Regions from separate parts of the Arthrobacter sp. JZ12 genome, predicted to be linked through region 2. Evidence: predicted binding sites of a transcription regulator. Region 2 holds the regulator's gene; the other holds the start of a gene.
The links. Region 2 encodes HspR, which represses chaperone genes until heat shock. Its sites were predicted from a motif close to AAGTTGAGTCNNNNNGACTCAACTT; they were not measured.

Region 1: a site for HspR is predicted at 1,996-2,020, ahead of GC088_RS00235 (Hsp20/alpha crystallin family protein). Genes of this name have one in related genera too.

The regions. Positions count from the first base shown of each region.
Region 1 is NZ_CP045246.1:37,761-49,278, reverse strand. It holds gene GC088_RS00255 (non-homologous end joining protein Ku) at 1-726, shown strand, start outside; gene GC088_RS00250 (flavodoxin family protein) at 766-1,374, opposite strand; gene GC088_RS00245 (DUF2630 family protein) at 1,414-1,665, opposite strand; tRNA gene GC088_RS00240 (tRNA-Val) at 1,807-1,880, shown strand; gene GC088_RS00235 (Hsp20/alpha crystallin family protein) at 2,055-2,495, shown strand; gene GC088_RS00230 (DUF4383 domain-containing protein) at 2,597-3,049, opposite strand; gene GC088_RS00225 (hypothetical protein) at 3,307-3,510, shown strand; gene GC088_RS00220 (cysteine hydrolase family protein) at 3,511-4,080, opposite strand; gene GC088_RS00215 (FAD-dependent oxidoreductase) at 4,285-5,769, shown strand; gene pstS (phosphate ABC transporter substrate-binding protein PstS) at 5,827-6,936, shown strand; partial or broken gene GC088_RS00205 (SRPBCC family protein) at 7,136-7,585, opposite strand; gene GC088_RS00200 (cation diffusion facilitator family transporter) at 7,759-8,775, opposite strand; gene GC088_RS00195 (transporter substrate-binding domain-containing protein) at 8,772-9,251, opposite strand; gene GC088_RS00190 (enoyl-CoA hydratase/isomerase family protein) at 9,296-10,108, opposite strand; gene GC088_RS00185 (DUF4262 domain-containing protein) at 10,187-10,705, shown strand; gene GC088_RS00180 (CPBP family intramembrane glutamic endopeptidase) at 10,702-11,518, opposite strand, start outside.
Region 2 is NZ_CP045246.1:2,768,583-2,780,100, reverse strand. It holds gene GC088_RS12920 (MMPL family transporter) at 1-564, shown strand, start outside; gene dnaK (molecular chaperone DnaK) at 743-2,611, shown strand; gene GC088_RS12910 (nucleotide exchange factor GrpE) at 2,614-3,318, shown strand; gene GC088_RS12905 (DnaJ C-terminal domain-containing protein) at 3,466-4,452, shown strand; gene GC088_RS12900 (heat shock protein transcriptional repressor HspR) at 4,506-4,904, shown strand; gene GC088_RS12895 (hypothetical protein) at 4,971-5,576, shown strand; gene GC088_RS12890 (PspA/IM30 family protein) at 5,583-6,269, shown strand; gene GC088_RS12885 (ABC transporter permease) at 6,287-7,081, opposite strand; gene GC088_RS12880 (ABC transporter ATP-binding protein) at 7,078-8,007, opposite strand; gene GC088_RS12875 (transcriptional regulator) at 8,004-8,312, opposite strand; gene GC088_RS12870 (hypothetical protein) at 8,305-8,973, opposite strand; gene GC088_RS12865 (DinB family protein) at 9,154-9,666, shown strand; gene GC088_RS12860 (HpcH/HpaI aldolase family protein) at 9,749-10,528, opposite strand; gene GC088_RS12855 (2-keto-4-pentenoate hydratase) at 10,841-11,518, shown strand, end outside.

The DNA of each region.
Region 1 (11,518 bases), 580 kb from region 2:
GGGCGCATCCGCTATCAGCGCCGGTGCGAGATCTGCGGCGAGGTGGTCGAGTACAAGAACATTGACAAGGCCTACGACGACGGCGAGCGCACCGTGGTGCTGACAAGCGAGGACCTTGCGTCGCTTCCGGTGGAAAAGAGCCGGGAGATCGAGGTTGTCGAGTTCGTACCCAGCGAGCAGATCGATCCCATCATGTTTGACCGCGCCTACTACCTGGAGCCGGATTCGAAATCCACCAAGGCGTACGTGCTGCTGCGCCGCACCCTCGAGGAGACCGACCGAACGGCCATCGTGAAGTTCTCGCTGCGACAGAAGTCCCGGCTGGCCGCGCTGCGGGTGCGCGGCGACGTGCTCATGGTCCAGACCCTGCTGTGGCAGGACGAGGTGCGGGAAGCCAACTTCCCGGCCCTTGACGAGAAGGTTCGTATCTCCGCGAAGGAGAAGGAAATGTCCGCCGCTCTGGTGGAGTCATTCTCCTCGGACTTCGATCCGGAGAACTTCAAGGACGATTACCAGGAGCAATTGCGCACCCTGATTGAGGCGAAGCTCGAGAAGGGCGAGGCCCTGGATACCGATGAGACATTCGGCGAGACCGAGGAAGGTGAAGGCGGCAACGTCCTCGACCTCATGGAGGCCCTGCGCCGGAGTGTGGAGAAGAACCGGGAGAAGAAGACAGGCGAGGGCGCCGGAAAGAAGACCTCGAAGGCCTCCAAGAAGGGCGCCTGACGCCATACCGGGCGTTAGGGCCTCGCCGGCCGCGTTCCCCTACGGAGCCGGGTAGGGCGCCACCTTCAGCGCCTTCGCTAGGTGCACGGCGTTTGCCGTCATGGAGGAAATGGTCGAAGCCACCGGATCGGGTACCTCGTCCAGATCCTTGAAGTCGACCGTCTGCATTGCTTCGCCCACCCAGTACACGCCGCCCTGCGCGGGCAGGGTGAAGCCGATGTCGTTCAGCCCCTGGTGCATTTCAGCAGTGACGTGGTGGGCCCCATCCTCATTGCCGACAACCGCGGTCAGCGCAACCCTGTTGTACATGATCGGCCTGCCCTCGTCATCGGTGGAGGAGAGGTCAGCGTCGAGCCGCTCAAACACGCGCTGAGCCAGACTGCTCATATGCCCCACCCAGATGGGGGCACTGAGCAGGAAGATGTCCGCATCGAGAATCTTTTGTCGCAGTTCCGGCCACTGGTCCCCATTTCCCATGTCCTTTTGAACGCCGGGGGCGACGTTGTGGTCAACCACGCGGGCGGACGACGTCGACACCCCCTGCTCGCGCAGCTTGCCGAGGATGTGGTCGGCAATAAGGTCGCTGCTGGACTCCTCCGGGGAGGGAGTCAGCGTGCAGATCAGTGCGAACGCCTTCAGGTTCTCCATGCAGTGTCCTTTCACCGGCTCCTTGCCGGGGACTCGGCGCTATTGGCGGTAACCCTCAACCTGGTCAATGGGGCGGGGTTCAGCGTCCTGCGGGCTTTCGCCTGCGTCGTGCTTGGCTCGGCGCTGCCGGAGCAGATCCCAGCACTGGTCAAGTTCCTCCTCCACCCTGCGCAACCGGTTCTGCCGGTCTTCATTGGAGGAACCTGCAGGATCGTCCGACGAGGAACCTCTGAGCTCGTGCTCTTCCTCCACCAGGGACTGGATCCGCGCGAGGATGTCCTGATCGTTCATGGCCGAAGCTCCTTCACTGTTCTTCGAGAAGTGCTGCCTGACTCAATGATCAGGCTACTTAGCATTCGGGTAATTATCTACCCACATGCCCCGATTGCACCCCGGAGCCGGCCATGGCCTAAACTGGCGAGGAACAAATTCGCCTGTGTAGCTCAGTCTGGTAGAGCATCCGCTTCACACGCGGAAGGCCCGGGGATCGAGGCCCCGCGCAGGCACCGTTCGACAGCCCGTCCCGCCTTCGCGGGGCGGGCTTTTTCGTGCAGGTTTTGTTCACTATGGGCGAACGGAGACTATTAGCACTCCCCTTGGACGAGTGCTAATCTTTTCTCGGGGTTGAGTGAACCCCACTCAACTTCTGAAGAGCTACTAACCGCAGGGAGTGAACCATCATGGCAATGAAATTCGATCCATTTCGTGAACTCGACCGCGTGGCAGGCGCCCTTCTGGACAACCGCCAGGGCCTGCGGCTGATGCCCATGGACCTGTACCGCGAGGGTGACCACTACATCCTGAGCGCCGACCTGCCGGGCATCGATCCAGGCTCCGTAGACATCGATGTTGACGGACAGCTGCTCACCATCCGCGCCGAGCGGACGCTGCGCAATGTCGAAGGCGTCAAGTGGCTCACCCGTGAGCGTGAGAGCGGATCATTCCTCCGCCAGCTCAACCTGGGCCAGGGCATCGACATTGAGGCAATCTCCGCCCGCTACGAGAACGGCGTGCTGAGCGTGACCATCCCGGTCAGCGAGCGCGCAAAGCCGCGGAAGATCGAGGTGGTCTCCGGCCAGGATGCACAGCCGGTACGCGGTGACAAGGCTGTAGAGGCCTGATCCTCTCGGCAAAACCGAACTACACAAAGGACGACGGCGGGCCGCAACCCGCCGTCGTCGTTCTTTGTCCGTGTTGAATTAAGGGATTGAGCGGTGGGTTCTCACCTATCTCGTACACTCCGGTGCCGGTCCCGCAATGCAAGGGCCAAGGCGATCATCCCGATGGCCAGCACGAGGTGCAGCACGTTGTCCGCCGCATTCACGGGGACAAAGTTGGCAGCCGACTCGGCGGGAATCACCAACCCGTAGATGAACAGGACGGCGTATATAACGCCACCCCACAGCAGGTAGTTGTAGGCGCCGGACGCGGTTTTAGCCATGGCGATCCCGGCCGCCCCGAACAGCAGATGCACGATGTTGTGCAGAATCGATACCTGGAAAATACCCAGAAGCATGGCTTCCGACTCGTGGCCGGCGAACTGCAGCTGATCGAAGCCGGAAGTTATGCCGGGAATGAAACCCAGCACACCGACGAGCAGAAAAACTACCCCGACGGCGAGGGCTGCTTTTTGGATATTGGTTCGGGTGCCGACACCCGGTGAATGCGTTGTCATTGCGCTGTGCCCCATCCTCGAAAAGAGACGAATCGCCGGTGTGGCGGATCCGCCGGCGTTGTGGTCTGCGAACTAGTCAGTTGCAACTTTCCACCCTGACAATGCTTAGACTGCCACAATCTTCGGCGAATAGACAGCTTGCTTAGTTATCTGTTTGATAAATCTTGGTCTTTGCTCAAGCCACGGTTGAGCAGCATTCACCGGTCATTCAGAAAGGGTGTCTAGTGTGTTTGCAGTCACATACCGAAAGGCCTGCCATGACGACCTCTTCTTCCTCCGCGACCGATTTTTCGGCCTTTGAACGCGGGCAGGAAATCACCCTTCGTCACTACTCCGGCGCTGAATTCTCGGGCGTGCTGGAGGACCGCTCCGACGATGCCTCAGTTGTATGGGTGCGCCTCAACAACGGAGCAGGGCGCCGGCTCTTTCATAGGGAAGACGGCTTCAGCATCGGAGCATAGCTACGCGTTCACGGATTGCGAGGAGAAGAGCTGTCTGACGTCGCTACGCGATAGCGCCTTCTGGCGATACTCGTCCATGAGCACACGAAGCACATCCCTCGCATACTCCTCGTTGGTGGACGCGATCGCGTCCTCCGCGTAAACCACGCGCAGATTGTTGGCATAGGCGTCGGCTGCCGTCTGGGCGACGCAGTTGTGTGTGGCAACACCGGCAAGCACTACGGTATCGACGCCGAGGTTGCGTAGCCGCTGCAGAAGGTCGGTACCGAAGAATGCGCTGTCCCGGGTTTTCACCAACTGGGGGAACCCATCAATCTCCAGACCATCGACCGGCTCGGCCTGCTCGGTGCCGGTGAAAAGGAACCCCTGGTCATCATCGAGCATGCTGACAGTCCAGGTGGACTTGTCGCGCTGATGTTCGGTGCGGATCACGTAGACGGGTGCACCCGCCTCCCTAGCATCCGCTATGGCAGTGTTACATGCCTGAACCACTCGATCCTGCTGCTTCCCGAGAACCTCGTCCTCGAAAAAGGCCTTCTGCATGTCAATGATCAGCAGTGCGACAACCATAGGTGTCTCCTCTCCCTTGCGTATCGGCAAGCTTACTGAGGATTGCGCGCTTCCGAGTCCCGCAGTGCGCCGGCTTCTGCTTGAGGTGCTTGGGAGCGCGGTCTAGCGTTGGTCACACGGAAGCGGTGACCGGAGCGGGAGCGTCAGCTGCGAGTGTCGGTGCCGCCGCCGTCGTCGTTGCTCAACGCAGGAGGAGAATCCGCTGTGAAGTCCCTTTGGCTTGAATCATCACCGAACATCCCCACCGACCCCTTTGACGCCGGCCCCTATGACTCCGTGGTGGTCGGCGCGGGCATCACCGGCCTGACCGCGGCCACACTGCTCGCCCGCTCGGGCCAGCGGGTAGCCATTTTGGAGGCGCGGAGGGCAGGTGCGGTCACCACGGGAAACAGCACCGCGAAGGTCTCGCTGCTGCAGGGCACGCAGCTGTCCTCGATCACGCACCATCACGGCCCCGACCTCGCCCGCCACTACGTGACCGGCAACCGCGAGGGCCAGAGCTGGCTGCTCCGGCTCTGTGATGAACACGGCGTCGCCTACGAGCGACGGGACGCCTTCAACTACGCAGTGACCGACGACGGCGCCCGCCTGCTTCGCGAGGAGCGGGACGCATGTGCCAACTCCGGTTTGAATGCGGTGCTCGAGGATTCTTCCGAGCTGCCGTTTCCGGTAACGGGTGCCCTCAAGGTGAGCGGCCAGGCTCAAATCCATCCCATGGAAGTACTTGCCGTCCTCGCGGCCGACCTGCGGAAGCACGGCGGCAAACTGATCGAGGACGTCCGCGTCACCGGAGTCAAGGCCGGCAGCACCAAGGGGGAACGCTCCACGCTCCAGACGACCCAAGGCAACGTTGCCGCCTCCAACGTGATCCTGGCGACCGGTACGCCCATCCTCGACCGCGGCGGCCATTTCTCCGTCCTCCAGCCACACCGGTCCTATGCCGTCGCCTTCACGGTGCAGGACCAGGTTCCCAGCGGCATGTACCTTTCGGTGGATGCACCCAACCGAACGCTGCGCACAGCGGAGGTGGAGGGGCGCCCTTACCTCATTGTGGGCGGCAACGGCCATATCGTCGGGCGCCAGGCGCACACCCAGTCGCTGGTGGACGACATCATCCGCTGGACGCAGGAGCATTTTCCCACGGCACAGGCAGCGTTCAGCTGGTCGGCGCAGGACTACCGGCCGGCGTCGTCCGTGCCGTATGTAGGGAAAATGCCCATCGCCGGGCACTCAATCTACACCGCGACCGGCTTCAATAAATGGGGCTTCACCAACGGAGTGGCGGCAGCACTGGCACTGTCTGCCGAGATTCTCGGTGGGCATATGCCCTGGGCCAACGAGTTGTACAAGACGCGGTTGGGAAAGCAGGACGCGTTGGCTACCGCGAAGACGAACGCCGGCGTCGGACTGGAAATGGTGAGCGGCTGGCTCAGCGGTCTCGGCCGCCCCTCCCACGCACAGCCGCCCGAGGGGCAGGGTGTGATTGTGCGCGAAGGTGCCCGGCCAGTAGGGATCTGCCAGATCGGTGGCGTCACTCACCGTGTCTCCGCTGTGTGCCCGCACATGGGAGGAGTACTCAGCTGGAACGACGCCGAGCAGTCCTGGGACTGCCCGCTGCATGGGTCACGATTCAGCCATGATGGGGCGCGACTGGAGGGGCCGGCCACGCGGGATCTACAGGCACCCTGACTCGTTCCCCCGCCGTTCACCGCTTGTTCACCGGCTGTTCACCTGTATCGTGGGCGTGTGAATTATCACCGTGTTGCTTCCATCGCAGCCGGGCTTGCTGCAATTCTGGCCGTTACGTCCTGCGGATCTGATTATCCGCTTGGGCCCGAGCAGGAAGCAGCGGCTCGAAACGCCACCTCGACACTCAGTGGAACCATCACCGGTGCCGGATCTTCCGCTCAGGGTCCCGCAATGAACGCCTGGCAGGCGGAGTTTGCCACTATCCACCCCGGCGTACGGGTCCAATACTCACCGGACGGATCCGGTGCCGGGCGCGGCGCACTGCTCGCCGGCGCAGTGGATTTCGCCGGCTCGGATGCCTACCTGAGCGATGAGGAACTCGAGGAGTCACGGGAGGCGTGCGGACCGGACGGGGCCGTCAACATTCCGGCGTATGTCGCTCCCATCAGCATCGCGTTCAATCTTCCCGGCATAGAGGAACTGAACCTGGATGCGGAGACGATCGCCCGGATTTTCCGGGGCGAGATCAGAACCTGGGACGACCCTGCAATCGTTGAGCAGAACCCGGAGCTGGACCTGCCGTCGACCCCTGTTGCGCCTGTGAGCAGGTCCGATGACTCAGGGACCACCGAGAACTTCACTGATTACCTGCACGCCGTCGTGCCCGAGGTCTGGCCTGAAGAGGCTGACGGGACCTTCCCGGCCGACCTGGCAGGAGAAAACGCCAAGGGCAATGCCGGTGTGGTGAGCACGGTGACCGGCACTGAGGGAGCGGTGACCTATGCGGATGATTCCGCAGTCGGCCCGCCGCTGGGGCGTGCGAAACTACGCGTCGGTGAGGAGTACGTCGCAGTAAGCGCCGAAGCTGCTGCCGCCGCCGTCGACGCAGCCCAGCGCGTTGAGGGACGGTCGGAATTCGACATTGCACTTGATCTGGACCGGCGGACAACGGCGACCGGAGCCTATCCGCTTGTTCTCGTCTCTTACCACGTACTGTGCTCCACCTATGAGAACGAGGAGACGCTTGAGCTGGTCAAGGCATTCGAATCGTTCGTGGTGAGCAGCGAGGGCCAGGAGGCTTCGGCCGAAGCTGCCGGAAGCGCACCAATCTCACAGGGTCTGTCGGAGCGAGCTACGGCAGCCATCGAAGCAATTCGCCAGCGTTAGGGTGCGTGCGAAATAAGGGGTGCAAAGGAAAGCGGAGGAAACGCCCCTGGGGCGTTTCCTCCGCTGACAGGACGAGCTAAGCCGGGTTCGTGGCGCGGGGGCCGCCCGACTCCGGGTCATCCAGGGACGGATCAGTCAGTCCGACACCGCCGGCCAGCGGGTCTGCCGGCTGGCCGGCCGTAGCCGAACCCGATCCGGGAGCATCCACGTTGCCGCGCCAGGCGCCGGTCTCGCCGCCCTTGCTCTCGATGAACTCCTTGAAGCGCTTGAGGTCAGACTTCACCTGCCGGTCATCGACACCGACCGCCGCGCCCACCTTCTCGGTGAAGGTTTCCGGATCCCAGTCGAGCTGGACCGTAACCCGGGTGGTCGTGTCGTCCAGGCGGTGGAAGGTTACGACGCCGGCATGGGACTTTCCGTCGGTGCTCTTCCAGGCAACGCGCTCGTCCGGATGCTGTTCGGTGATCTCGGTATCGAACTCGCGCTCAACACCGCCGACCTTGGTGACCCAGTGGTTGTGGGTGTCCGAGATCTGCGTGATGGACTCGACTCCGCCCATGAACTCAGGGAAAGTCTCGAACTGCGTCCACTGGTTATACGCCGTGGACACCGGAACCGATACGTCGATGGATTCCTGAACTGTTGCCATTGTCTGTTCCTCCTTGTGTGCTGGAACTTTCCTGTGGAACAACTTCGCGGTTCTGACCGCTTGTCCGCCACGCTAACCCAGCCGGATTCACGATTTCAACAAATTGGTAAGGTTACTTAGGGTTCTCCCAGCAAAAGATCCCGGTGAGGTTTCCGGGGTTCTTCTCTGCCAACCTATTCGCGCTCCGCGCCGCCCCGGGTAAGCCCCGGAAGGAATTCCTCCGGAAGCTCAGCCACCGGAACAATGACCATGTCCTGGACCTTCCAATCCATTTCGACGCAGGCGTCCCTTGCCTTCTCGATCCGGCTGAGTGTTGCCCGCGACATCGCTCGCGGGACCACAAACGCCTCGACATGGAACACGTGCCCCTCGTCCCTCACCCGCGACCGCGCATCCTTCACCCAGTGCAGTGATCTCAGATAAGCGTCTATGCGACCGCCGATAGGATGTGGTTCGGAGTCGTCATAGGTACGCGCAGTGGTATCAGTGAGTCCGCCGATTGCGCCGCGCACGTTCTTGATCCCGTCATGCACAATACTTGAGGAAATCAGGATTGCGGCGGCGGAATCCGCCCACCACAGGCCAAGGCCAATGCCAAGGACACCCACGGCAGCGGCGAGCGCTGTCATCCAGTCCGCCTTGTTCATGTCCGCGTCGGCGTACAGAACCTTGTCGTGAAGGGTCTTGGCGAGTTTCATCTTCATGATGCCGAGGACAACCGGCGGTCCCGCGGTCAACAGCATCGCCAGAACCATCAGCCAACCCAGCCAGAAGGTGCTGTCAAACAGGGTGATGCCCCCGATAGTGGGATGCTCCGTGGTGATGAGCTTGATCGCCGAGTCGACGAGGAGGTAACCGCCCATCACCAGGAGTGCGACCGCTGCCACCAGATGTGCAACGCCGACTGCCCGGTGGTAGCCATAAGGATGCGACTCTGAAGGCCGACGGCGTATGACTCGTGTTGCCACCAGGAAGGAGATCGGTGGCAGGAAGGAGAGCAGGTCTTCGATCCAGGCCGCTTTCATGGCCTGCGAGTTCCCCAGCACCAGAAAGACCAAGAAGGTGGAGACCGCCAGGAAACCGATCGTCGCCCACTCCAGTCTCACCGCCTTCCGGAGCGCCGCCTTCTGTTCCTCTGGGAGCTCCGTATGGCCGAATCGTGCTGCTTGCTGCTTCTGCGCGGTGCTCATACCTTCACCTCCTGTGCCTGCAGGAACTGGTCCAGCTTCAACAGGAACGCGTTCTCCCCCATTGGGACCAACATGACATGCTTCAGGGTCTTGCCGCGTTCGTCGATCGTCTCCACGTAGGGCCGTGTGATGCCGGCTTCCTTGATCCAGGGGGTATCGGCACTGAAGCCGCCGATGATCAGGTCAAGCTGGCCGTGGAAAATATCGTCCACGAGTTTGTGCTCCGCGCCGGGAACCCATTCAATATCGGCATTCAGGGAATCGGCGAACTCCTCCACCAGTGCTGGTTCGATTCCGCGCGGATCGCCGGTGGGCGGCAGCTCAACCCACTCTTCGTTCTCAACCACTCCGACCCGGAGGATTCCACCGGAAACCCTTTCAAGCGTTCCGTCCGGATCCTGCGGAATCGAAACACCGCAGGACGTCGAACCGAGCAAAAGCAACAGCCCCGTCAACACCACGCGAATATTCAGCATGCTTAGTAACATACCCGTCTGTTGACACAGTCTGCAGCAGGCTCCTAGCGACCGGGAAAGTTGGGCGGCTCCTTCGCGAGGAAGGCCCGGGTTCCTTCAGCCTTGTCTTCAGTAGCGAACGCAGCACGAAAGGCGTCCGCCTCGGTCACCAGCGCTTCGGGCACGCGCCTCCCCTCGGTCTCCGCGAGCGTTCGCTTCACGAGGGCGATCGCCGCTGGCGACTGCCTGGCCGCGAGGTCCAAGGTGCTGCGGGCGCCCTCGAGCAGTTCATCGACGGAATTGAACACGGCGGTCACCAGTCCTGCTTCACGCGCCTCTGCGGCGGTGAGGCGTCGACCGGTGAAGAGAAGTTCGCGGGCAAGGCCGGGCCCAACACGGCGTGGAAGCCGCACTGATCCGCCGAAGCCCGGCACGAGCCCCAATCCAACCTCGGGCTGACCGAAGGACGCATTCGATGCCGCGTAGATGAGGTCGCAGGCCATTGCCAGTTCACAGCCTCCACCTAGCGCGTACCCGTTGACCGCCGCGATCACCGGTACAGGCAGCTCCTCAAGCGCTAGCGTCACCTTATGCATCCGGGAGCTGTGGTCGTGGGCGTCGTCCGGAGACATCGCCGCCATTTCGCGGATATCAGCACCGGCGACGAAGGCCTTACCGGCACCGGTGATGATGAGTCCGCGGACGGGCCACGCGCCGTCGTCGTTGTGCAGTACCTCAGCCACCGCAGTAATGCAGTGCTCCAGGTCCTCGACCGTCCGCGACGACAGCGCATTCAGCGCGTCCGGCCTGTTGACAGTGATGGTGAGAACCCTGTTCCGGATGTCTGTCAGGAGCGTTGCATAGGCGGGAAGCTGCATGCGCCCAAGCCTAGGCGGTGGCCGTGAAAAATGTCGGAGCGGAATGGCACTGTGTGCGGTAATCAAAGGAGCGCACCCATGACCGATCTCGTCTTTCATCCGCCATGCTCAGCTATAGAAATCCGCACCCTGCGCCGGCCCGCGTCCGGCACGCCTGACCAACCTGATGAGCAGGTCGCGCGGGGCGGCTACACGGTGTACTTCAGCGCCGACACCCGGGAATTGCCGTCCGCCTACACGGTAGGTCTCACAGACATGGGCGTGCCTGAGCTGATCCTGTACGGACGGAGCCCGGGGCATGTACGCCACGCGTGGTCGCTGATCGAACCGGTACTGGATCAGATGGGAAGTCCAGGCATGCGCGTCCTGCAGGGACAGTTCGACGGGCAGACCGTCAGCGTCCGCAGGGAGTCCCTGGGGAGGCTGCAGGCGGCATACCGGCTGTACGGGCCATCCGGGTTCAAAGCTCTTCAGGTTTACTGGACGGTCGGCTCCGACAACCACCTGCCCCAGCAGTGGGAGATTCGGTTCCTCGCCGCACAGCCGTTCCTGGGAGACGGAACACTGGGAGACCTTGCCCGCAGCAGGAAGAGTTAGGGCAGCAGTTCCGGCGGGATCAGGAGCACCAGCGCCACGCCGGTGCCGTTGAAGACCACGTGGGTGATGATGGCGGGTCCAAGCCGGCCTGTGAGCACCGTCAGCACACCGCACATCAGGCCCACCGTGAAGGTACCCAGCAACAGGTAGACCGAAGAGCGCAGGTCGGCCACCGCACCGGTGTGCAGCAGCCCGAAGGCAAGGGAGCTCACCAGCAGCGCGAACACCGTCGCCGTCGTAATCGACCTGCGCTGGACCGCGGGCGAGACTTTCTCCTTCCGGGAGCCGGTTCTGCGCAGCCACATGGCGTTCTGTATGCCGCGCAGAACTACGCCGCGGTTGAACAACTCCTCAAGGAAAGGCGCAATGAGTACCCCGCCCATAATTCCGTTGATGATCAGCCAAACGGTATCGCCGGTGAGGAACAGTTCCGCGTTCCCGCTCAGTACCTCCCCTTCTTCCAGGGGCCATAGGAGCGTGAGGATCGCCAGGACAATCGCCAGCACAATGCGCGCTGCTATTCCTACCGCCAGTCCCACTGCCAGGTCTATCCATCGAAAACGCAGGCCGTAGTCCCGCACGAACGAACCGAACCCCTGCCGCCGGGACGCGTACAGCGCGACGCCGAGCATTGCCGTCCAGGTCAACAGCAGTGAGGCGAATACCAACGGCGGGCCAAAGTCAATGACCTCCACCAGCGCCAAAGTTCCAAGCAACGGCAGCAGCACCACCAGAAGAAGCCCCAGGAAAGCCAGCCCCACACCCCAGCGCGGTGCCACCAGACCCGAAGGCGTCAGTTGCGCGGGATTGGCC
Region 2 (11,518 bases):
GTGCTGGCGCCGGTTCTGCTGATCGGATCGGTGGTGCTCTCCTATGCGACAGCGCTCGGTGTGTCGGCGCTGGTGTTCAACAACCTGCTCGGTTTTGACGGTGCGGACGCTTCGGTGCCGCTGTTCGGGTTCGTCTTCCTGGTGGCGCTCGGCGTGGACTACAACATCTTCCTGATGACCCGGGTGCGGGAGGAATCGCTGCGGATCGGAACGCGGCGCGGCATCCTGCGCGGTCTCGGCGTGACCGGCGGCGTGATCACCTCGGCGGGAATTGTGCTCGCTGCAACGTTCGCTGCGCTGGTCGTGATTCCCATCCTCTTCCTGGCACAGATCGCGTTCATCGTGGCGTTCGGCGTGCTGCTGGATACCGTGATCGTCCGGTCGCTGCTGGTGCCTGCGCTCGCCTACGACATAGGCCCGAAGATCTGGTGGCCATCGAAGCTCGCACGCTTCGACGGCGGGCGTGGCGCCGGTGGCGAGCGCGGGAATGATCACGTGCGGCATTCAGCGGTCGGTCCCTTCAAAGCAGAGGATTCAGTGGGAGTGTCTAGACAATCCCAGTGAACGGGGCGTTTGGGTGGGACAGCCTTAGTCTTGGAGTCAAGACGAAGTTGAGCGTGGCCGACTCAACTTCGACTTGACATCAAAAACCTCCTGAGTAGAGTTGAGTGCAGAACGCTCAATCTGGGCGCGCCGGGTCCCGACAGGGTTTCCGGTCACGGCCTGTTCGAAAGGAAATCGCATGTCACGTGCAGTAGGCATTGACCTCGGAACCACCAACTCCGTTGTCTCCGTGCTCGAAGGTGGCGAGCCCACCGTTATCGCGAACGCTGAGGGTGCACGCACCACTCCGTCCATCGTTGCCTTCTCCAAGGGCGGCGAAGTTCTGGTCGGCGAAATCGCCAAGCGCCAGGCCGTCAACAACATCGACCGCACCATCGCTTCCGTCAAGCGCCACATGGGCACCGACTGGAAGAAGCAGGTTGATGACAAGACCTACACGCCGCAGGAAATCTCTGCCCGTATCCTCCAGAAGCTGAAGACCGACGCCGAGAGCTACCTTGGCGAGAAGGTCACCGACGCCGTTATCACCGTTCCCGCGTACTTCAATGACGCGGAGCGCCAGGCCACCAAGGAAGCCGGTGAGATCGCGGGCCTGAACGTCCTGCGTATCGTCAACGAGCCCACCGCTGCGGCACTGGCCTACGGCCTGGACAAGGGCAAGGAAGACGAGCTCATCCTGGTGTTCGACCTCGGCGGCGGTACCTTCGACGTCTCGCTCCTCGAGGTCGGCAAGGATGAGGATGACTTTTCCACCATCCAGGTCCGCGCTACGGCCGGTGACAACCGCCTCGGTGGCGACGACTGGGACCAGCGCATCGTGGACTTCCTGCTCTCGCAGGCCAAGGCCAAGGGCGCAGACCTGTCCAAGGACAAGATCGCCCTCCAGCGCCTGAAGGAAGCTGCTGAGCAGGCAAAGAAGGAATTGTCCTCGGCGTCGTCCACCAACATCTCGCTTCAGTACCTCTCCGTCACTCCGGAGGGACCGGTCCACCTGGATGAGCACCTGAGCCGTGCAAAGTTCCAGGACCTCACCAAGGACCTGCTGGACCGCACCAAGAAGCCGTTCCACGACGTCATCTCCGAGGCCGGCATCAAGGTTTCGGACATCGACCACATCGTCCTCGTCGGCGGCTCCACCCGTATGCCCGCTGTCTCCGACCTCGTGAAGGAACTGGCCGGCGGCAAGGAGCCCAACAAGGGCGTGAACCCGGATGAGGTTGTCGCCGTCGGCGCTGCCCTCCAGGCCGGTGTGCTGAAGGGCGAGCGCAAGGACGTCCTGCTGATCGACGTGACCCCGCTGTCGCTGGGCATCGAGACCAAGGGCGGGGTAATGACCAAGCTCATCGAGCGCAACACGGCCATCCCCACCAAGCGCAGCGAAACCTTCACCACGGCTGACGACAACCAGCCCTCCGTTGCCATCCAGGTCTTCCAGGGGGAGCGCGAGTTCACCCGTGACAACAAGCCGCTGGGCACCTTCGAGCTCACCGGTATTGCTCCGGCACCGCGCGGCGTTCCCCAGGTTGAGGTCACCTTCGACATTGACGCCAACGGCATCGTGCACGTGTCCGCGAAGGACAAGGGCACCGGCAAGGAGCAGTCGATGACCATCACCGGCGGCACCGCGCTGTCCAAGGAAGACATCGACCGCATGGTCCGCGAGGCCGAGGAGCACGCAGCAGAGGACAAGAAGCGCCGTGAGGCAGCGGACGTCCGCAACTCCGCCGAGCAACTCGCCTACTCCGTGGGCAAGCTCATCGAAGACAACTCGGACAAGCTGCCTGAAGAGGTCAAGACCGAGGTCCAGGCCGACGTCGACGCCCTCAAGAAGGCTCTGGAATCCCAGGACAACGACGACGAAGTAAAGGCCGCCTTCGAGAAGCTGCAGTCTTCCCAGACCAAGCTTGGCGAGGCCATCTACGCCCAGGCCCAGCAGGAAGGCGCAACCGGCGCTGACACCGCCGGCGAGCCGAGCGCGAACGGCTCCAAGGCTGAGGACGACGACATCGTTGACGCAGAGGTTGTCGACGAAGACGAGAAGAAGTAACCATGCCGCACCACGGAAACGAAGAAGAGCACGCAGAGCCGGTCAGCTTCCGGGATAACCGGAAGATCGACCCGGAAACTGGGCAGGTCCGTGGGCAGCAGGGCACAGGCGACTCGGCTGAGGCCGGAGTTCCTGACTCGGCACCCGCAGCGGGTGCCGGTCAGGAGCAGGCTGCCGGCTCCGCTGACACCGGAACCGGGGACAGCGGAGCCGACGGCGCCGATGCCCTGGCCCAGGCAGAGGCCATCCTCAACCAGGCGGGCGGTGGGGAGAACATTCCTGCTCCGTCCACCAATGTGGAAGCCGAACTGCGCAACGACCTGTTGAGGCTCCAGGCTGAGTACGTCAACTACCGGAAGCGTGTGGAGCGTGACCGGGACGTTGCCCGCGACATGGCAGTCATTGGAGTCCTGAACTCACTGATGCCGGTCCTGGACGACATCGACGCTGCCCGTGCCCACGGCGACCTTGCCGAAGGCCCATTCGCTGCAATCTCCACCAAGCTGGAGAACGCGCTGAAGACCTACGGCCTGACCCGGATCGACGAGACCGGTGTGGAGTTCGACCCAAACATCCACGAGGCCCTCATCCAGCAGCCCAGCGCCGATGTGCAGTTCGACAGCGTCAGCCAGATCCTGCGCGCCGGCTACAAAAAAGACGAAAGAGTGCTGCGCGCAGCTCAGGTAATCGTGGCAGTACCGGAATAGCAAGCGGCCGGTGGGTCCTTCGAGGAAGGGGGCTTTAATCCCGAAGCGAGCTCTGCGAGTCTCGGGATTTCGTTGCCGCCGTTCGGAGGTCCCTCCGGCCACCGCCGGTAGCAAGGACTTCGTGATTCAGAGAGAAGGAAACGCCAGATGGCAAGTCAGGATTGGGTCGATAAGGACTTCTACAAGATCCTTGGCGTGCCCAAGGACGCATCCGACGCCGACATCAAGAAGGCCTATCGGAAACTCGCGCGCAAGTTCCATCCGGACCAGAATCACAATGACGCTGCCGCGGAGAAACAGTTCAAAGACATCTCCGAGGCATATTCAGTGCTGTCCGATCCGGAAGAACGCCAGCAGTACGACGCGATCCGGGCCATGGGCAGCGGTGCCCGCTTCACCGCCGGCGGGCCTGGTGGCCCGGGCGGCGCCGCCGGATTCGAGGACATCTTCGGCAATCTCTTTGGCCAGACGGCCGGCCGTACCCGCGGTGGTTTCCGCGGCAGCGACCTTCCGCCCGAGTTCGCGGACCTTTTCGGTGGTGGCGGCTATCCGTCGGGAGGCGGCTTTCCCGGCTATTCGGCGCCTCCGCGAAAGGGTGCGGACCGCACGGCGAGTACCAGCATCTCCTTTGCCGGGTCCATACGCGGCACCACCATCGGGCTGCGGGAACCTTCAGGTGAAGTGATCGACGTTCGCATTCCCGCCGGTATTCGGGACGGGCAGAAGGTTCGTGTCCGTGGAAAGGGCCAGAGCGGCCCGGCCGGGAACGGTGACCTGATGGTCACCGTGAACGTGAAACCGCACCCCTTCTTCCAGCGCGACGGCGACAACATCCGGGTGCACGTACCGGTTACCTTCCCGGAGGCAACGCTGGGGGCACAGATCGAAGTGCCCACCGTCACGGGAGAAACCGTGAAGGTGAAGATCCCGGCTGGCACGCCGTCAGGGCGCACGCTTCGGGTGAAGGGCCGGGGAGTGAGAACGGCGAAGGGCACGGGTGACCTGCTGGTGACCATTGACGTCGTCGTACCCCAGAATCTGAACAAGGACGCCGCAGCCGCGGTAGAGGCATTTGCAAACGCAACCCAGGAAGCTAATCCCCGCAGCGGTCTTGCCGAGAAGGCACGGTTGTAGGGGGCGGGCTCTGAGCAGCAGAGGGGAGGATCGTTTTGTCGGTCGACATCAACATGCCCATCTACGTCATTTCGGTTGCCGCTGAACTGGCGGACATGCATCCCCAGACGCTGCGTCAGTACGATCGGCTGGGCCTGGTCAAGCCAAGCAGGGCGCCGGGCCGGGCCCGCCGGTACTCCCAGCGGGATGTCAACATCCTGCGGGAGGTGCAGCGGCTGTCCCAGGAGGGCGTGTCCCTGGAGGGCATCCGCCGCATCCTTGAACTGGAGAACCAGGTTTTGGCACTCCAGCATCGGGTCCGCGAGCTGACCGAGGAACTTGCACAGAAGCGAAAGTCCGAGACCAGCCGGATCTTCGCAGCAGGACTGGCGGGCGACGTCGTTACCCTTGCGCGCGGTCAGCGACCGCGCCCGCGAAGCCAGGCGTTGGTCATCTGGCGCGGCGACAAATAGGCGTGCCGCTACCCGGACACGGCCTCTGCATGGCGCCCGGCCCAAATCCACGGCACACTTTAAGACATGCCTGACTCAGATTTCGACGGACTTGCCGAAACCATGCTGGAGGGCATCCTCCAGCTGTTCCTTTTCGGTGCAGTGACCCTGGGCGTGCTCGCCCTCGCCGCTGCTACCGGCGTATGGCTCATCGTGCGCAGGGTCCGCCGGTCGGGGGTGCTTCGCCGCCGCATCGATCGCGGCGCGAGCAGGATGCGCTCCTTCTCAACCGACCCTTCCTCACGCGAGCTGGCAAAGCTCCGCCTGCAGCTCGAGAATTCCACTGACGCAACCCGCCGTTCTCTTTCAGCGGCGGGCTCCCAGGGGTACACCGTGGGTGATCTTTCAGCCACCGCCGAGGACCTGACCCGGGCCGAAGCAGTTCTCTGCGAACGAATCTCCCTCGCAGAGCGCGAGCCGAACAAGGCGCTCCGCGCCGATCTCGCCAAGGGAATCAGCACCCAGGTCAACTCGCTCTGCGAGCTCTCGGCGCAGCTGCGCCGGACCCTCCTTGAGATCCATCAGGTTTCCGGGAACAGCCAACTCGAGCGGGCAACCTCGCGACTGTCGCTGGAAATCGGCGCCCTGCAGACGTGGAGCGCCGCGTACGGCACGGGCACCCGGCGGGCCTGACGCTCCGTGTCCATACGACGCCGCATTTCCCGGATCATCACCGCCCGCCGGAACGCTACTGAGCCCGTCGACCCGGTCGCAGCGCTGAACCAGTCCCAGCGCGCACAGGAGGAACAGCTCGACCTGGCCCGTCGAAGCGTGGCGGACCTCGCCGCCGTCCGGCACCGCGTGACCAGCCTGACCCAGCAGGCCGCCGCCGACCTTGATGCTTGCAATCGCGAGGCAGAGGCGGCCGTTGCAAGGAACGACGACGACGGCGCCCGCTCGGCACTGCGCCGGGCTCTGGAGGTACAGAAACGCCTCGAGACGCTTACCCGGCAGCGGGACGACGTCGACCGGCAGTTCCAGTCGCTGGAGGCGGATCTGTACCGGCTCGAGACTGCCTTGCACGAGAACACCGCGCGTTACGAAGCGCTCAAGGCGCAGCATGGTGCCAGCCAGGCGGCGCTCGGAATGCAGGGAGCGGTGAGCGCGTCAGCCGGTCAGAGCGCGGAAACCGCGCGTGCTGCTCGGGAGGCCGAGGAGGAGGCGCGGCGCCTGCGCCACCTCCAGGCGGCCCGCGAGGAGTTGGCCTGGTCGGACCCGACGTCGGAGAAGCTTGAGCAGGCGTTCAGCGAGCTCGAAGCCAGGGATGTTGCCGAGCAGGAGTTGCGCCAGCTCAAGGCACGCGCCCAGGAACGCGGCGGGCACTAAGCGGATCCGCTGAACGCCTAGCGGTACCGACGGCCCTGATCCCGCCGTGCCGCCCATAGCGCGGCCGCCGTGAGCGCCGTCGTCCACGCCAGCAGGCACAGCACGGTGCTGGATTCCAGGCCTTCGCCGGTGATCGCAACGACCGACAGGTCGCGCGCGGCGCGGGATGGCAGGAAGAGCGAGAACCCGTCCAGCCACTGCGGAAAGGCAGCCGGGGGCAGCATCATGCCGCCGGCGAAGGCCAGGGGGAAGAACACCACCTGCGTTACGGCCACGGCGACTTTCGAGGTGCACAGGTACCCGATCAGCAGGCCCAGTGCCAGGAACGGCAGGCCGCACAGCAGCCAGACAACGACGGCGAACGGGATCCGCCACCACGGCAGGTCACCGTTGGTGAACAGGTCCGGCGCGGAAGTCAGGGTTGCGCCGAGCAGAAGCACGGGCAGCAGTGACATCAGTCCGAACAGCATCGCGCCGGTCGCCCGCGCAAGGATTCCCGGCAGCGGCCCCACAGGCAGGGAGCGCAGGTAGGCGCTCCACGGGTTCGCCCGGTCCTCAGCCACGCCCACCCCGTAGTTGAACAGGTAGGCGCTCATCACGCCGAAGACCGCGAGCTGCGCGATCGCTGACAGGGAGGCCTGCGGGCTGTCCGTGACCGATGACTGCGGCACAACAAAGAACAACAGGACCAGCGCCGGGAAAACCACCGACGAAATCACCGCGACAGGAATGCGGAACTGTTCCAGCAGCTGCGCCTTGGTGTAGGTGCGGATCAGCGAAAACTGTGACGGTGCTGCTGTGGACGTGTTCATGGCTTCTCCTGGGCGGTGATGGCGCGGAAGGCTTCTTCGAGGGTGGCGGCGTGGACTTCGAGCTGGCCGAACGGCAGGTTGCCGACCACCAGTTCGCGGACGGTCGCGTCCGCGTCCTGCGTGACCACGGTGGTCCTGCCGTTCTCTGCCGTTGCGGCGTCTACGGCGCCGGGCAGGGCAAGGAACGACGACGCCGGCAGCCCGGTCTCAAACGACACCTTGCTTACCGCCACGCGGCTGCGGATCTGGTCCACGGTTCCATCGGCGATGACCGTGCCGCGGTCAATGACCACGACGCGGTTGGCCAGGGCCTGGATTTCCTCCAGGTAATGGCTGGTGATGAGCAGCGTCCCGCCGGACCGTCGGTACTCGCGCAGCTGCGCCCAGAGCGTTTCACGGGCGTCGACATCGAGACCGGTAGTCGGCTCATCGAGGATCACCAGTTCCGGCCGGCCCACGAGCGCCAGTGCGACCAGGAGCCGCCGCTGCTGCCCGCCGGAGAGTCCGCCGCACTGCTTGCGCTCAATGGCGGTGAGTCCGAAGTCCTCGAGCAGCTGTCCCGCGGGAACCGGGTCCGGGTAGTGGCCGGCCACAAACCGGACGGCCTCGCCGACGGTGAGGTTCTGCGGCACTGCGGTTGCCTGCGGGGTGATGCCGAGACGGAGGCGGGTCCGCGGAGAAGAGGGATCGCCGTCGAACAGGCGGACGCTGCCGGCATCGGGACGCCGCAGCCCGGCGAGCAGGCTGATCAGCGTGGACTTGCCGGCGCCGTTCGGGCCCAGCAGCCCAACCGATTCGCCGGCGCGGATCTGGAGCGTCACGCCGTCGAGCGCTGGATTGCCCGCAAAGGATTTGGTGACTGCATTCGCTGACGCAAGAACCGGGGCAGTTTGCTGCCTCGCCGAATCCAATGTGGTGGTGGTCATGGCTTCTCCGTGAGTTGAGTAGTGAGCAGTTCATGCAGTGCCTTGCGGTACGCGGCGTAAGCCGTTGAGCCTTCCCGGGTGATGGCCACGTACGTGGTGGGAGTACGGCCCTCAATGGTTTTGGTGACGGTTACGTAGCCGGCATCCTCCAGCTTTCGCAGGTGCGTCGAGAGATTGCCTGCGGTCATCTCCAGGATTTTCTGCAACTTCGTGAAGGCGATGCGGTTGCGCTCGCCGACCTCGTTCAGTGTTGTGATCGCCCTGAGCCGGGACTCGGCGTGGATCACGGGATCAAGTTCAGGCATGGTAGGTTCTCCGTCGCTGTCGGAGGGTTTCCACGGCCGCGCCCACGAAGAATCCGGCCGAGCCGAAGATGAAGAACACGGTGAGGAAGTGTTCCGGTCCGCTCATGATGGACACGATGTCCACCACCAGGAACCAGATGCCCATCACCACTTGGATCACGTCATTGAAGGTGGTGCCGCCGGTGATGTAGAGCAGTCCGACGATCAGGATCGCGATGCCGTTGATTAGCATTCCGCGGAGCCAGAAGTCATCCACTGCAGCCGAGATCGCGCTGCCAAGCGCGCCCATCACGGTGAATCCGAGCGCCCAGGCTACGGCGTAGAAGCCGCCGGTGAAGGACGAGTGCCCCCGGATGCCGCGGCTCTGCTTGCCGAAGACTGCGACGGTGGCCGCGATTCCCAGGGCGATGAGCAGGCCGAAGATGAGCAGCGCCGTCGGGGGTTCAAGGGGGAGCCACCCGTTGCGGGAGCCGTGCAGGACTCCGTATCCGAGGAACCATGCCAAGGCCCACAGCAGGTAGAGCCAACCGCCGTTGGGGTGAAGTTCTCGGCGGGCGCGGGTTTCGGCAGCCGTCACGACGCTCAGCGCCTGGGCCAGGTCGAGGGGACGTTCGTCGTCGGAATAGGAGTCGGCGCTCTCAGCAGCAGGATGGAAGCTCATGCAAACTAGTTTGCACCGCAAAGTACTTTGTCGCAACTCCGATTTCCGGATAGGGGGTTGGCCATTCGTTAGGGGAATACCCCTAACGAATGGCTGTACGGCTACCGCGAGGCAAGACCCCTAACGCGAAGGAGTGGGCGGGTGGAATTAAGTGGGACGGCGCCGGGTTAGTCTTCCCTCATGGCGATTGAACCGGACACCAAGGACTGGACGTGGGTGCTTCAGCGTGCCTGCAACGAATGCGGTTTTGACCCCGCAGACTATCCGCCGCAGGCGATTTCCCAGCACCATCGGGACGCTTTCCCGCGGTGGCAGCGGGTGCTTGAGCGGGCGGACGCCAGCGAACGCGCGGACGAGAACGCCTGGTCGGGTCTTGAGTACTCGGCCCACGTGCGCGACGTGTACCTGCTCTTCACGGAACGCACCCAACTGATGCTGGATGAGGACGACCCGCAGTTCGAGAACTGGGACCAGGACCGCACCGCCGAGGAAAAGAACTACGCCGCCGAAGACCCCCGCCGGGTAGGCGAAGAACTTGCGACGGCGGGGGAGCGCTACGCGGCGCTGCTTGACACGGTCACCGATTGGGACCGGACCGGCCTGCGCAGCAACGGCTCGCGCTTCACCATCGGAACCCTGACGCAGTACGGCTGGCACGACGTCGTCCATCACCTTCACGACGTGCGCGGCTAAAAGCTGGCCTGGTGCAGGACTGGGCAGGAAGCTGACGACGACGGCTGCCGCCGTCGTCAGCCATGCCTTCTGCCGATCGGGGCTAGGGCTGTCCGCCTTGCCGCGCCCGGTCGAGGTGCTGTCGGGCGGCCTGCTCAAGGTGGGTCAGGTCGGAGGCGATGGTCACGAAAGTGAACCCCTGGGAGATCCGTTCGCGGGCGCCGTCGCCATCGCCGGTGATGATCCCCGGAATTTTGCCGGCCGCGCGTGCGGCGGACAGCACCCGTGAGATCGCTTCGTCCAGGGCGTCCTGCACCTGCGCGTCGTCCGGGGTGCGGCCGCCGAGGGCGAGGCCCAGATCGGAAGGGCCGATGTAGACGCCGTCCACACCCTCGACCGCACAGATATCCTCAACGTTCGCCAGCCCCTCCGCGGTCTCGATCATGACCAGGACCAGTACCGCGTCGTTTGCTTCCGTGGGGGCAGGGCCAACGCGCAGGCCCGAGCGCATTGGTCCGAAGGAACGAGCCCCGGCACCCGGATAACGGGCTGCTCGGACTGCCGCGCGGGCGTCGTCGGCCGTGTCCACCAGCGGCACAATGACGCCGCGTGCACCGGCGTCGAGCGCCTGACCGATGACCGCGGCGTCATTCGCTTCCACGCGGACGACCCCGGCAGGTCCGTGGGCGGCGTCGATCGCCATCAGGTTGCTGAGGATGCCCGAGTAACCCATGAGCCCGTGCTGGCCGTCGATGGTGATGTAGTCATAGCCAGTCATCGCCACACGCTCGTTTGAGATGGGCGAGTCCAGGACGGACCAGTAGCCCAGAACTACTTCATTATTCCGGGCCCTACAGACGACGTCTGCTGCTGGGTGGTTCATCGGTTTCCTTTCACTCTCCCGGGCCTGTGAAGTCGAAGGCAAACCTCTTCATCTGCTGATGCATGGGTCGTCCTTGATCCTGCCAGGTTCACTAGATGAACAATTCGTTTACTCACTGAACGGAAAGAACGTTAGAGTGGCGTAAGCCACATAGTCAAACGCGCTCGTGTTCGACGGCCGTAGGCCCCCCATTGAGTACTTCCCAACGTTGAGGAGAACCATGCCGTACGCCATGCAGATCAGCCGGGCCGGGGGCCCGGAGGTCCTCAAAAAAGTCCTATTGATCCCCACCAAGAAAGGACAGGTTGCCTGATGGCCATCGACATTGACGACCTTGCAGAGAAGCTGGTCCGCGCCCGCAATGAGGGAAAGCCGCTCGATTCCCTGGTCCCGGCAGGGACTGAAGGCACCGTCCGGGACGCATTCCGCATACAGCAGGAGGTGATCCGTCAGCAGGTGAGTGCCGGCGACCAAGTGGTCGGCTTCAAGCTCGGAAACATCGCGAAAGCAATGCAGTCCAAGTTCGGGGTGGGGCAGCCGGACTTCGGCTACCTCCTCGCCAGCCAGTTCTATCCGGAGAACTTGTCCCTGTCGGAGGCCAACTTCATCGAGCCCTTCGTGGAGCTTGAACCTGCATTCGTGCTGAAGGGGCCACTGGGCGGTGCCCATGTCACTGTCGCAGATGTCATCTCGGCAACTGACTATGTGCTGCCGTCGCTGGAGATCATCGACTCGCGAATCAAGGACTGGAAGATCGATATCTTCGAGACGCTCGCGGACTGCGGGTCAACTGGGGGGATCATCCTGGGCGGCCAGCCCCGGCAGCTCAGCCAGCTCAATCTGGCTGACACCGCCGGCGAGATCAGGATCAACGGGGAAGTGGTGGCAGAGGGGAACACCTCGGAAATCTACGGCAGCCCGGTTTCCGCGATCATGTGGCTCTGCCGCAGGGTCAGTGAGTTCGGCGTGGAGTTCCAGAAGGGCGACGTG